Regions from separate parts of the Lentilactobacillus terminaliae genome, predicted to be linked through region 1. Evidence: predicted binding sites of a transcription regulator. Region 1 holds the regulator's gene; each other region holds the start of a gene.

Region 1 (4,207 bases):
CTGTTAATCTGTCTGGCCGATGCACCATAAAGAATTTTCCATTCATTTTCAATAAAGCACCAGCTGCTTGAACCACCTGTGACAGATTAGTGGTAATTTCATGCCTCGCAATTGCTAAGTATTCATTGGGATTCTTTTCTGAAGTTTCGTAATTTAAAAAATAAGGTGGATTGACTGTCACTACATCAACGGAGTCTTTCTTAACATAATTAGTCGTATTTTGAAGGTCATCATTAATAACAGTGATTTGGTCTTCCAAATTATTTAGTTTAACACTCCTAGATGCCATGTCAGCCAATCTATCCTGTATTTCAACCTCGTATATTTTTGCATTAGTACGTTCACTAATGAAAAGTCCAACCGCACCATTGCCAGCACAAAGATCAACAATTTTTTTAGTTTTATTTCTGGAAACAGCTGCGAATTCAGCCAGCAAGACGGCATCTAGTGAAAAAGAAAACACCTTGCTACTTTGAATGATGGAGATATTTTTACTATATAATTGATCAATTCTTTCATCATCTTTTAAGTAAGAGTTCATAATATAAAATCCTTTATATGTTATTGTTTATTAGGTTGACCAAGACATGTTGCCAAAACAAATCATTTTACGTAAAATAAGGCTATCGAATAGCAAGAAAGAAGGAAAACAGTTTGTTTTATTCATTTGCTCGCGTGGTAGTTAAAATTATCCTGTTTATAATTAACGGTAATGGTCACTACCTTAACAAAAATCGACTACCTAAGGGTAATTATATATTAGTTGGACCTCATCGAACTTGGTTTGATCCAATTTATTATGCAGTGGCAGCTAGCCCCCAAAAATTTAGTTTTATGGCAAAAAAAGAACTATTTAAAAATCCGATTTTAAGATACATCTTGGTCCATTCAAATGCCTTTCCAGTTAACAGAGAAAATCCTGGACCATCAGCTATCAAGCAGCCTGTTAGAATCTTAAGAAAACAAGATTTATCATTGATCTTATTTCCTTCAGGTACACGGCATTCAAGTGATTTAAAGGGTGGTGCCGCTTTGATTGCCCAATTGGCAAATGTACCTTTAGTTCCCACAGTGTATCAAGGTCCCTTAACTTTCAAACACTTACTTTCTAGAAAAAAAGTGATTGTTTCGTTTGGTGATCCCATCTACGTTGATAGAAAAACTAAGTTAGATGATAATGCACAAAAAGAAATCGAACAACAATTGCAAGAAGCATTTGATAAGCTTGATGAAGAAGTTAATCCAGATTTTAAGTACATTGATGAATCTAAAAAATAAAAAAGCGGGATGAGCAATTACTCATCCCGTTTTTTTATTTTTTAGAATTTTGAGACTTCATCGAATTCATCATTTGGTGAAGTTTCTTTTGGGATGGTTTTTGTCCCATTTGAAGCATCATTTGTCGTAATTGATCTTCACTGAATGGTGGGTTTTCTTTTAAATATCTCTCCATGTATCTACGAGAAATAAAAAATCCGCCAAACAATCCAGCAATTAACGCAATGATTACAATTAAAACCCACAGCCAAGTTGCCAAAGTTTCGGCCTCCTTATTTACGTATCATCAATAATCTTACACAAAAATCGTGCAAATATAAAGATAATTTGGAAGAAAAACGAATTTAATCTTTAAGCTAATCGTCTCGCAGACCTTTTTTACGTTGAATCTTTTTGACTTTATCTGGTGTAACTTCTTTACCATTGTCATCAAAGACCTTCATCATTTCAATTTGTGACCTGAAGTTCTCTTTAAATCTAGCAACGTATTTCTTTCTTAAATCGGCCTGTTCCAACTTCTCAATTTCAGTTAATCCTTCCTCTTTAGCTTTTTTAGCTAATTCATTAATTCTAGGAACGATTTTTTTTAAAACTTCATCGCCAATTTCTTCAACAGCGTGTTTTTTATTTTCTTCTTTAGTCAATTAAATTCCTCCAATAATTAAAAATGGCTCAACATAATACGAACGTGTGTTTGAAAGCCATAGTGGTTTATGTTACGATTAGTGCAACAATAAAGAACGATGAGGTGTCTTCAATGAAAACAACCCAAAGTAAACAAATAGAGATTTTACATTACATATGGGAAAAAGTAAACGAACATGGTTATCCACCTACAGTTCGTGAAATTGGTGAGGCTGTCAATCTTTCCTCTACCTCTACAGTTCACGGCCACATTGCTAGGTTAGAACGAAAAGGTTATCTTGTCAAAGACCCTTCAAAACCCAGAGCTTTGGAAGTCACCCAAGAAGGTATGAATGAGCTTGGGATTAGTCCCACTCAAAAACAGATTCCTATTCTTGGAACAGTAACCGCTGGTGAACCAATTCTTGCAGTCGAAGAAGCTACAGACTATTTCCCACTACCTAGTTCACTAAGTAACAGCGACCAACCGCTGTTTATGCTACAAATTCGTGGTGAAAGTATGATAAACACCGGAATTCTTGATGGAGATTTCGTTATCGTCCAAAAGCAATCTACAGCTGAAAACGGTGATATCGTCATTGCCATGACCGATGAAAACGAAGCAACCTGCAAGCGTTTCTTCAAAGAAAGTGATCACTTCAGATTACAACCAGAAAATGATACTATGGCGCCAATAATCCTGAACCGAGTAAGTATCCTCGGCAAAGTTGTAAGCTTATTTAGAGGCGACATTTACTAATACTAATAAACGGAATGAATTGTTAATTCATTCCGTTTATTTTTTTAGAAATCAATGTTCATCTCTTGATCTCTGTAAATTAATTTATCATCTGAACGACCCTTAAGTACAAATCGAGAAGAATCACCGCTTAAATCGTTAGCAGTGTTCGCAGCATCTATTAGACCTTGTTTGTACATGGCCTCATATTCGGAAATGGTCAGTTGATTTCGATTATTTATAATCTGATCAACGGCATGCTTCAATTTAGAGTTATCAAAATCTTGTAGGATACCAGCAAAAAACTCTCCTTGAGCTCCAGAACCATAACTAAACATACCGATCCTATCACCAGCAGATAAAGTATCTGAATTAGCAATTAATGAAATCAAACTTAAGTATAATGAACCCGTATATAAGTTACCAACACGTGAATTATAAATAATTGATTCGTGAAATTCGTGCCAAATCGATTCCATCGAAGGATCATCTTCACCCGCAACAGAACGCAGTGCCTTAATACCCATCTTAGGATAAGGTACGTGGAAGGTTAACGCGGAGAAATCATTGATTGTTAAATCAAATTTCTGTAAAAACTGTTTAAAAGTCCGATTAAAAAAATCAATATAGACATCATTAGAATAATGGCCATCGACTTTAGCTTCCTTGGTATACCCTGGTCGCCAAAAGTCCATAACATTTTTCGAATAAAAAGTACTTCTACCATCAAATTGAATAATTTTTGGTTGGTTGGAAATCAGCATCACAACTGCCCCGCCACCCTGAGTAACTTCGCCAGAGGTATTTAATCCATAGCGAGCAATATCCGCACCAACAACTATTACTTTGCGGTCAGGATGCAAAGTTATATAGTCAATGGCCATTTGTAATCCAGCAGTAGCTCCATAACAAGCCTGCTTGATCTCAAATGCCCGCGCATTATCTGAAATACCTAATAAAGACTGTAAATACATTGAAGCGGCTTTTGAGTTATCAATCCCAGTTTCGGTTCCAAAAATGATCATATCAATAAGCTGCTTATCCTCATCAGACAAAATGTTCGTTGCTGCGTTGGCGGCCATCGAAACAACATCTTGTGATGGAGGAATGACCGACTGTTGCTTTTGTCCGATTCCAACCAAGAATTTATTAGGATCTTGTTGCCGAGCCTTCGCTAAATCAACCATATCGATATAATAAGGTGCTGTATAGAATCCAACTTTTTCAATTCCCACACTCATACTGAATTCCTCCAAAAATAAAACAAACTATGATTGCGATTTACTATCGCTCATCATAGTTTATCAGCATATGTACCTAATTAGCTTCTATCTAAACTTAATTTGGTATTTTTCTGTACCATTAATTGAATCAATAATCATACCGTCTTCGAATGATCCAGCAAATACAAAGCCCTCATGAAAACCGCCTACTGAAACGAATGTCCATTGGATGGTTAGTGAATTGTTGTTAAGTACCGAACCACCAATTCGAATTCCGGATAATTGTCCAGTGGTTCCGTCTGAAATTTCTACTTCTTGATTACCTAAATTTCCATTTACATAT
Region 2 (4,207 bases), 140 kb from region 1:
GCTGAAAATTATGATTTATTCTTAGTATTAGTTACCAACGTGTTGAACAGTGATTCTAAGCTTATCGTGCTTGGAGAACCTAAAGATGCTGTTGAATCTGCCTTTAATGAAAAAATTAATGACGACATTATGGAACTTCCAGGAGTTGTTTCTCGTAAGAAACAAGTCGTTCCACAATTAACTGATGCAATGGTTAAGTAATTGTAAAGGAGACTGCTAATGGCAGTCTCTTTTATTTACTATTCATCTACTTTCATTATAATGATAATTAGTTGTGTACAATTTAATCGTTTTTTGCATGGAGGTAAGATAATGGATAAATCAGATTTAAAAAAGAAATTAACTGATGAACAGTATCGAGTAACTCAAGAAGCCGCTACTGAAGCTCCGTTTACTGGCCAGTATGATGATTTCTATGAAGATGGTATATATGTTGATGTTGTATCTGGTGAGCCACTATTTTCATCCACGAATAAATACGATGCCGGCTGTGGTTGGCCATCATTTACAAAACCAATTGATAAAGATAAGATAAATAACAACATGGACTTATCTCATGGCATGATTCGTGAAGAAGTTAGAAGTAAGGAAGCCAATTCTCATTTAGGACATGTCTTTCCAGATGGTCCTAAAGATCAAGGCGGCAATCGTTTTTGCATTAATTCAGCCGCTTTGAAGTTCATTCCAGTTTCTGAATTACGCGATGCAGGCTACGAGAAGTACCTACAATTATTTACAAAATAGACATAAATACAAAGGAGGTTGATTGATTTGACTGAAACAGCAATTTTTGCCGGTGGATGTTTTTGGTGCATGGTCAAGCCTTTCGACGAAATGCCCGGAATTGAAAAAGTTGTGTCTGGCTACACAGGTGGCCACGTTGCTAACCCCACGTATGAACAGGTTAGCAGTCACACCACTGGACACACAGAGGCAGTTAAAATTACCTTTGATCCTGAAGTTATTAGCTATAGAGATTTAGTGCAGATTTACTGGCAACAAACTGATCCAACAGATGCGATGGGACAGTTCCAAGATCGCGGCGATAATTATCGACCAGTCATCTTTGTCAAAGATGATGAGCAAAGAAAGATTGCCGAAGAATCTAAACAAGCGCTTCAAGAAAGCGAAATGTTTGATAAACCAATCGTTACTAAGATTGAAAAAGTTCAACCTTTCTATGATGCCGAAGAAGAACATCAAGAGTTCTATAAGAAGGATCCACTACGTTTTGAACTCGAAGAACGTGGTGGCCGTGAACAATTTAAACAGCAACATTGGAATAATTAAGCAAAAAACACAGATGAAGTGATCTATAAATCACTTCATCTGTGTTTTTATTTAGTCATTATTTTCATCATGTAGGTTGTCCAATGCGGCTCGTTGCTTAGTATCAACAATATGAGTGTATAGACTAGTTGCCTTGGTCGAAGATTGACCCAATTGAGTGGCCACAAGACGTTCGTTATTAGTTTGTAAGTAAAGCTTCGAAGCTAATGTATGACGTAACTTATGAGGCGTTATACGAACACTATTAAATGCTTGAGAGTATTTACCAACTAATAGTTCCACTGTTGCTGTAGAAATTCTTCTGGGTCCCTCAGTCCCCTTTGTTAAAAAAAGGGCAGGGGTGTTTGTGGTAGCCATGTATCTTTGATTCCTGATCAATAGGTAAGGTTCTATATACTTAATAACCCAGCTTGCAATGGGAACAGCGTCCCATTTACCACCTTTACGACGAACAGAAATGGTGTTTTTTGTTAAATTCAGGTCTTTAAAATTAGCATTGGTAAGTTCAGACACACGAATTCCAGTACCAAGTAATAAAGCATTAATGGCAACATCACGTTCTTTATCACGCTCATACATCTTTAAGATACGTTTACCAGTTATTTGCTGTGAATACTCAGATTGAATAAAGTCTAGATAATGGACATCAGTGTCACCAAGCATTAACTTATCTTTGATATTATTGGCTCTAGTTTGATAAGTTTCACTATCTTGTACAAGATTGATTTTCTTCATCACGTTACGGTAAAAATAAGGCTCACCATCGTCGTTTTCTGATTCCACAGTTAAGTACCTAAAAAGTGCGGATAAAGCGTTTAAAGAGCGATTTACGGTACTGTGTGCCAGTGTACTTCGTTTATCAGAAGAATTTTCTTTAGATCTATTTAACAGATAGGACTTGTACAATTCCATATCTTGTTTTTTCAAGTGCTCAAGATCGGTTAAAGAAACATCAGCAATCTTATTAGCAGAGGTGATACCAGTATCGATTAACCAATTAAAGAAGCGATTAAATTCATTCAAGTATTGGTAAAGCGTGGCTGGAGAGAGTGGAATCGTTGATTTTTCAATATAATAATCATTAACATACGCCGGTAATGAAGAAATTAATTGTTCATTGTGTTTAATATAATCATTTTTACGCATTTTAAAAACTCCTAAAAATTGAAGATTTTTGGTGGGGCTTCTTTTCTTTTTAATTATAACTTGATAAAACTTATATTTTACTAATTTAATTGTATCATACAAAATGCGTAAAACCAATGTATTTACTAGGATTGATAGGCTCAGTTTTATAAGAGCTAGGACATTTTTAAACGATGTTAATTTCTGCAACTAAATGGCTTTATCTCAATATCATAATTGGTACCGCGGACTTAGGTTTCAAATATATGTCTGATCCTGGTTCGTCCGGAGCCATCTGTTCCTATAGTTTTATATAGTATTGAAGAATTGTTAATTGAGACTATCTTAAGGACATAAGTTAGCAAAGATCCTCAATTAATACCCAAATTGCTGATTCATCGGTGCTTCATGGGAATAGCAAATCTATCTGCATTTGAGACGTTATATAAACGCGTTTTGACGACATGTTTAATCAGTAGACCATCACTTTATCCAGATAATGAATCACTTCATTAGACGATTATTTAAAACAATGTTCATTTGTGAGAATATGATATGAAGTCTAACCAAAGAATATTTACGTTAGCAAGCAACAGTTACATTTTTAAATAGTATTCAGCATATGTAGCGATCAATACAGGCCAGATCGTTAATGATTCATCAAAATGAATTTGAAATCAAAGTCGATAATAGAATTTGGATTTAACATTTAAGCAATATTTATTAAAAGTCGATTTGTTTTGTTGATGATACTATTTAAGTCATAAAAAGTATAAGAGTAAATATTCATTCAAAACAAAGAATCCGCCTTGAACCACATTAATTTTTGCTAACTATATACTTCGTATAATATATATTATGTAAAGTAGAAAATGTAAAACTAAATATATCTGTTTTCTTGCTGTCCCCTTACAAAAAAATCCCTAAATCCTATTCTATAGAATTCAGAGATTAATTGTCTATGAAATTAATTATTCAATTACATCATCACAACTGGTCGACCAGACGCTGTCCAAGCTGTAGAAATATCAGCCAAACTAAACTTATTAACGTTTAACTGCAAGTTACCTTCAGCAGCATAAGCATATAATTTTGGTAGTTCGTTTTGTAGATACTTCATAAAGTCCTCTCCTGAGAAACTACCAATTCCAGAACCAACTATAGTTAAATCACGACCACGAAGTAGCTGTGACGCCAAATTAATTTCGGCACCAGCCATTTGACCGATTGTCACGTAGGTCAACGGCGTAACCAATTTAATACGACTAAGTGCATTAAGAATAATTTCGGCTGGATGTCCCCATAAATAATCAACAATGACACTAAATGAAGAATTAGCATACAAATCTTTGATCTGTTTTTCAATCTCCTTATCATCATCGGTCAATTTGATAACTTCATCAGCACCCATTTTTTTAAGTTCTGCTAACTTGGATTCACTTCTACCAGTGGCAATAACTTTACTTGCACCACGATATTTTGCCATTTGAACGGCCATCATACCAGTAGAACCAGTTGCACCGTTAACTAAAACGACGTCGCCAGGCTTAACTTTACCACGAAGAGTTAATGCAATGTCTGATCCCATTAACACATTGGGCATTGCCGCGGCGAGTGCTGGATCTAAGTTGTCAGGTATTGGAACTAACTGGTTCTTATTCACAATTGCCTTTTCTGCCATCATTCCAGACAATCCCATAGCAAATACTAGTTTACCGTCATCTGTTCTGACCACACCATCCATACCCATAACTGCAGGCAAAGGATCAAAATTGGTGTAATGCTTACCAGC
Region 3 (4,207 bases), 380 kb from region 1:
CAGATTTTTACCAGAAACTAAGGCCTTACCAAAGGAAATGCTACCTATTGTAGATACCCCAACTATTCAATTTATCGTTGAGGAAGCTAAACAGTCAGGTATCAAAGATATCGTGATCGTTATCGGTAAGGGTAAACGTTCAATTGAAGATCACTTTGATTCTAATCCTGAATTGGAACAAAATTTGGAACAAAAACATAAAGACGAAATTTTGGAAACAATTCGTAAAACTAACGATATGAACATTTACTTTATTCGCCAATCACATCCTCGTGGATTGGGTGACGCTGTTTATACCGCAAGAAGCTTTATTGGTAACGAACCATTTGTAGTTATGCTTGGTGATGACGTTATGCAAGACAAAGAGCCTTTAACTAAGCAATTAATGGACAGTTACAAAGATACTGGAGCTTCAACATTGGCCGTTAAGCGAGTTGCTCATAAAGATATTTCTAAGTATGGGGTAATTGATCCTTCTGAAGAAATCACTGATGGATTATATAACGTTAAAAAATTCGTTGAAAAGCCTAAGCCAGAAGAAGCACCATCAGACTTAGCAATTATTGGTCGTTACTTGTTTACCCCAGAAATTTTTGGCATTCTTGAACATACCAAGGCCGATGCTTCTGGTGAAGTACAATTAACCTCAGCAATTGATGAGTTAAACCAAACTCAAAGAGTTTTTGCTCATGAATTTAAGGGTGAAAGATTCGATACTGGTAACAAATTAAGTTGGTTAAAGACTAATATCACTTTTGGTTTACGCCATCCCGAAATCTCAACTGGGCTTCGTAGTTATTTAATTGACTTAGGTAAACAATTAAGTGCAGAAAAAGATGCTGATAAAAAATAATTAAAACAATTTGCTTTACATACTTACCTTTTGATAGTAAATTGTATGGCAGAGACTTTTAAGGAGGATCCGTTATGACCAAAAGTTATGATGTTGTAGTGATTGGTGCCGGACCTGGTGGAATGACAGCTGCACTATATGCTTCTAGAGCGAACTTGTCTGTGGCAATGATCGACAGAGGTATTTATGGTGGCCAGATGAATAATACCGCCGAGATTGAGAACTACCCTGGTTTTAAATCAATTATGGGTCCTGATTTGGCTCAACAAATGTATGATGGTTCAATTAACTTTGGAGCAGAATACGTTTATGGAGCCGTTGAAGAGATTGTCGATAATGGTGATACCAAGACAATCAAGACTGATAGTGAAGAAATCGAAGCTAAAGTAGTCATTATCGGTACTGGTTCTGAATATAAAAAATTAGGCGTTCCTGGTGAAAAAGAATACGGTGGCAAGGGTGTATCATACTGTGCTGTCTGTGATGGAGCGTTCTTTAAGAACAAGGATGTTGTCGTTGTTGGTGGTGGAGATTCTGCAATTGAAGAAGGTTCATACCTTTCAGGAATCGTAAATAACGTTAAGGTTATTCATCGTCGTGACACATTGCGTGCTCAAAAGATTATTCAAGATCGTGCATTCAAAAACGAAAAGATGGATTTTGTTTGGAATACCAACGTTGTTGAAGTTCTTGGTGATGGCAGCAAGGTTACTGGTGTTAAGGTTAGAAATAACCAAACTAACGAAGAGTCTGTAGTGGAAACTTCAGGTGTTTTCATTTATGTTGGTTTGCTACCAATGACTGAACCATTCAAGAGTCTAAACATTACTGATGTATCCGGTTGGATCATTACTAATGATAAGATGGAGACTTCGGTTCCAGGAATTTACGCAATTGGTGATGTTCGTCAAAAGGATCTTCGTCAGATCACTACTGCTGTTGGTGAAGGTGGAATTGCTGGTCAACAAGCTTTCAAGTATGTTGAAGCATTAAACTCTAAAACTCCAGTAACTGACTAAGAAAAAAAATATAACCGAATAAATTGGCGAAAGTATGTTCGTATGGTAAAATACTTTTGTTAGTAAGGCTGACACAAAACATAGTTTTGCTGCAGCCTTTTTATTTGCGATTGGTATATTATTAATAAATCAACTGGGGTTAGCTGATTGGAGGAATGAAGTTTGATCGAAAGAAAAGAAGACAACAAATTTGATTTGGTTTCTCAATACAAACCAACTGGTGATCAGCCAGGTGCAATTAAAGAATTAGTTAATGGCATCGAAAGTGGTGAAAAAGCACAGATACTAATGGGGGCCACTGGGACTGGAAAAACTTTTACGATTTCAAACGTAATTTCTCAGGTCAACAAGCCAACCCTAGTGCTATCTCATAACAAGACTTTAGCTGGTCAATTATATAGTGAGTTCAAAGAATTCTTCCCTAATAATGCGGTAGAATATTTTGTTAGTTATTATGATTATTACCAACCTGAAGCATATGTGCCATCTAGTGACACTTATATTGAAAAAGATTCTGCCATCAATGATGAAATTGATAAGCTTCGACATTCAGCAACCAGTTCGCTTCTTGAACGAAATGATGTCATCGTCGTGGCATCAGTATCTTCTATTTTTGGTTTAGGAAGTCCAACAGAATATAGTAATCAAGTGGTTTCACTCCGAGTGGGGCAAACTTTGGAACGAGACGCACTGTTACGACAGTTAGTGTCGATTCAATTTGATCGCAACGACATTGATTTTCAACGTGGTCGGTTTAGGGTTCACGGGGACGTTGTTGAAGTATTCCCTGCGTCACGGGATGATCATGCATTAAGAATTGAATTCTTCGGTGATGAAATCGATCGAATTCGTGAGGTCGATACATTAACTGGTGAAGTAATCGGTGATCGAGAACATGTCGCAATCTTCCCAGCGACCCACTTCTTGACGAACGATGACATCATGAACCAAGCTTTACCAGAGATCAAAGAAGAGCTTGATGCACGAGTTAAGGAGTTTGAAGCTGAGGGTAAGTTATTGGAAGCCCAAAGATTAAAGCAACGAACAACTTATGATATTGAAATGATGAAAGAAATGGGTTATACGAGCGGAATCGAAAACTATTCACGATTCATGGATAGACGTAAACCCGGTCAACCACCATTTACATTATTAGATTTCTTCCCTAAAGATTTCTTGTTAGTAGTTGATGAGTCTCACCAAACTATGCCACAAGTTCGCGGGATGTATAACGGTGACCGTGCTAGAAAGCAACAATTGATCGATTATGGATTCAGATTGCCATCTGCACTAGATAACCGACCATTACAACTTGATGAGTTTGAAAAACACGTTAACCAAGTTGTTTACATGTCAGCTACTCCTGGTCCTTATGAGATGGAACAGACTGACAAAGTCGTTCAACAAATTATTCGACCAACTGGCTTATTGGATCCAACAATTGACGTTCGGCCAATTATGGGTCAGATGGATGACTTAGTGGGTGAGATCAATAAACGTATTGAGCGCAAGGAACGAGTCTTTGTCACTACTTTGACTAAAAAGATGGCCGAAGATTTAACTGATTATCTTAAAGATTTAGGAATTAAGGTTAAATATCTGCATTCTGATATCAAGACGCTTGAACGAACTCAAATTATTCGTGACTTACGACTTGGTAAGTTTGACGTTCTAGTTGGTATCAATTTGTTGCGTGAAGGAATTGATGTTCCAGAAGTTTCATTGGTTGCAATCTTGGATGCTGATAAGGAAGGGTTCCTTCGTAATGAACGTTCATTGATTCAGACCATTGGTCGGGCATCTCGTAACGAACACGGAGCCGTGGTTATGTATGCTGATAGGATCACTGATTCAATGAAAGCTGCCATTGATGAGACGCAACGACGTCGAGATATTCAGATTAAGTACAATGAAGAACACGGCATTACACCACACACAATCAAGAAAGAAATTCGTGGTCTGATCACATCAACTGTTAAGACAGATGATAGCGGTGAAAAAGATGACTTTGTTGAAAGTGATTTCCAACAAATGTCGCCTAAGGATCAAAAAGCAATGATTGCTCGACTTGAGGACGAAATGCGTAATGCCGCTAAGTCATTAGACTTCGAACAAGCCGCCACTCTAAGAGATACCGTGATTGAATTAAAAGGCGAAATGGATTAAAGAGGGATATAAATTGGCAAATGACAAGATAGTTATACGTGGGGCTAGGGCCCATAATTTAAAAAATATTGATGTGTCCATCCCTAAGAATAAATTAGTCGTTATGACTGGTTTGTCAGGTTCTGGTAAAAGTTCTCTGGCGTTCGACACATTATATGCTGAAGGACAA

What was found. Region 1 encodes LexA, which represses DNA repair genes until DNA is damaged. Its sites were predicted from a motif close to CNAACANNTGTTNG; they were not measured.
Region 2: xerS (tyrosine recombinase XerS) is a predicted target of LexA. The motif match lies at 2,675-2,688, and genes of this name have one in related genera.
Region 3: uvrB (excinuclease ABC subunit UvrB) is a predicted target of LexA. The motif match lies at 1,900-1,913, and genes of this name have one in related genera.

Annotation. Positions count from the first base shown of each region.
Region 1 is NZ_CP168151.1:1,179,319-1,183,525, forward strand. It holds gene O0236_RS05890 (tRNA1(Val) (adenine(37)-N6)-methyltransferase) at 1-541, opposite strand, end outside; gene O0236_RS05895 (lysophospholipid acyltransferase family protein) at 655-1,278, shown strand; gene O0236_RS05900 (YneF family protein) at 1,313-1,537, opposite strand; gene O0236_RS05905 (DUF896 domain-containing protein) at 1,635-1,883, opposite strand; gene lexA (transcriptional repressor LexA) at 2,036-2,662, shown strand; gene O0236_RS05915 (hydroxymethylglutaryl-CoA synthase) at 2,707-3,882, opposite strand; gene O0236_RS05920 (hypothetical protein) at 3,970-4,207, opposite strand, start outside.
Region 2 is NZ_CP168151.1:1,043,808-1,048,014, forward strand. It holds gene O0236_RS05260 (manganese-dependent inorganic pyrophosphatase) at 1-201, shown strand, start outside; gene msrB (peptide-methionine (R)-S-oxide reductase MsrB) at 313-744, shown strand; gene msrA (peptide-methionine (S)-S-oxide reductase MsrA) at 772-1,290, shown strand; gene xerS (tyrosine recombinase XerS) at 1,342-2,436, opposite strand; gene O0236_RS05280 (quinone oxidoreductase family protein) at 3,395-4,207, opposite strand, start outside.
Region 3 is NZ_CP168151.1:801,925-806,131, forward strand. It holds gene galU (UTP--glucose-1-phosphate uridylyltransferase GalU) at 1-853, shown strand, start outside; gene trxB (thioredoxin-disulfide reductase) at 928-1,872, shown strand; gene uvrB (excinuclease ABC subunit UvrB) at 2,035-4,038, shown strand; gene uvrA (excinuclease ABC subunit UvrA) at 4,052-4,207, shown strand, end outside.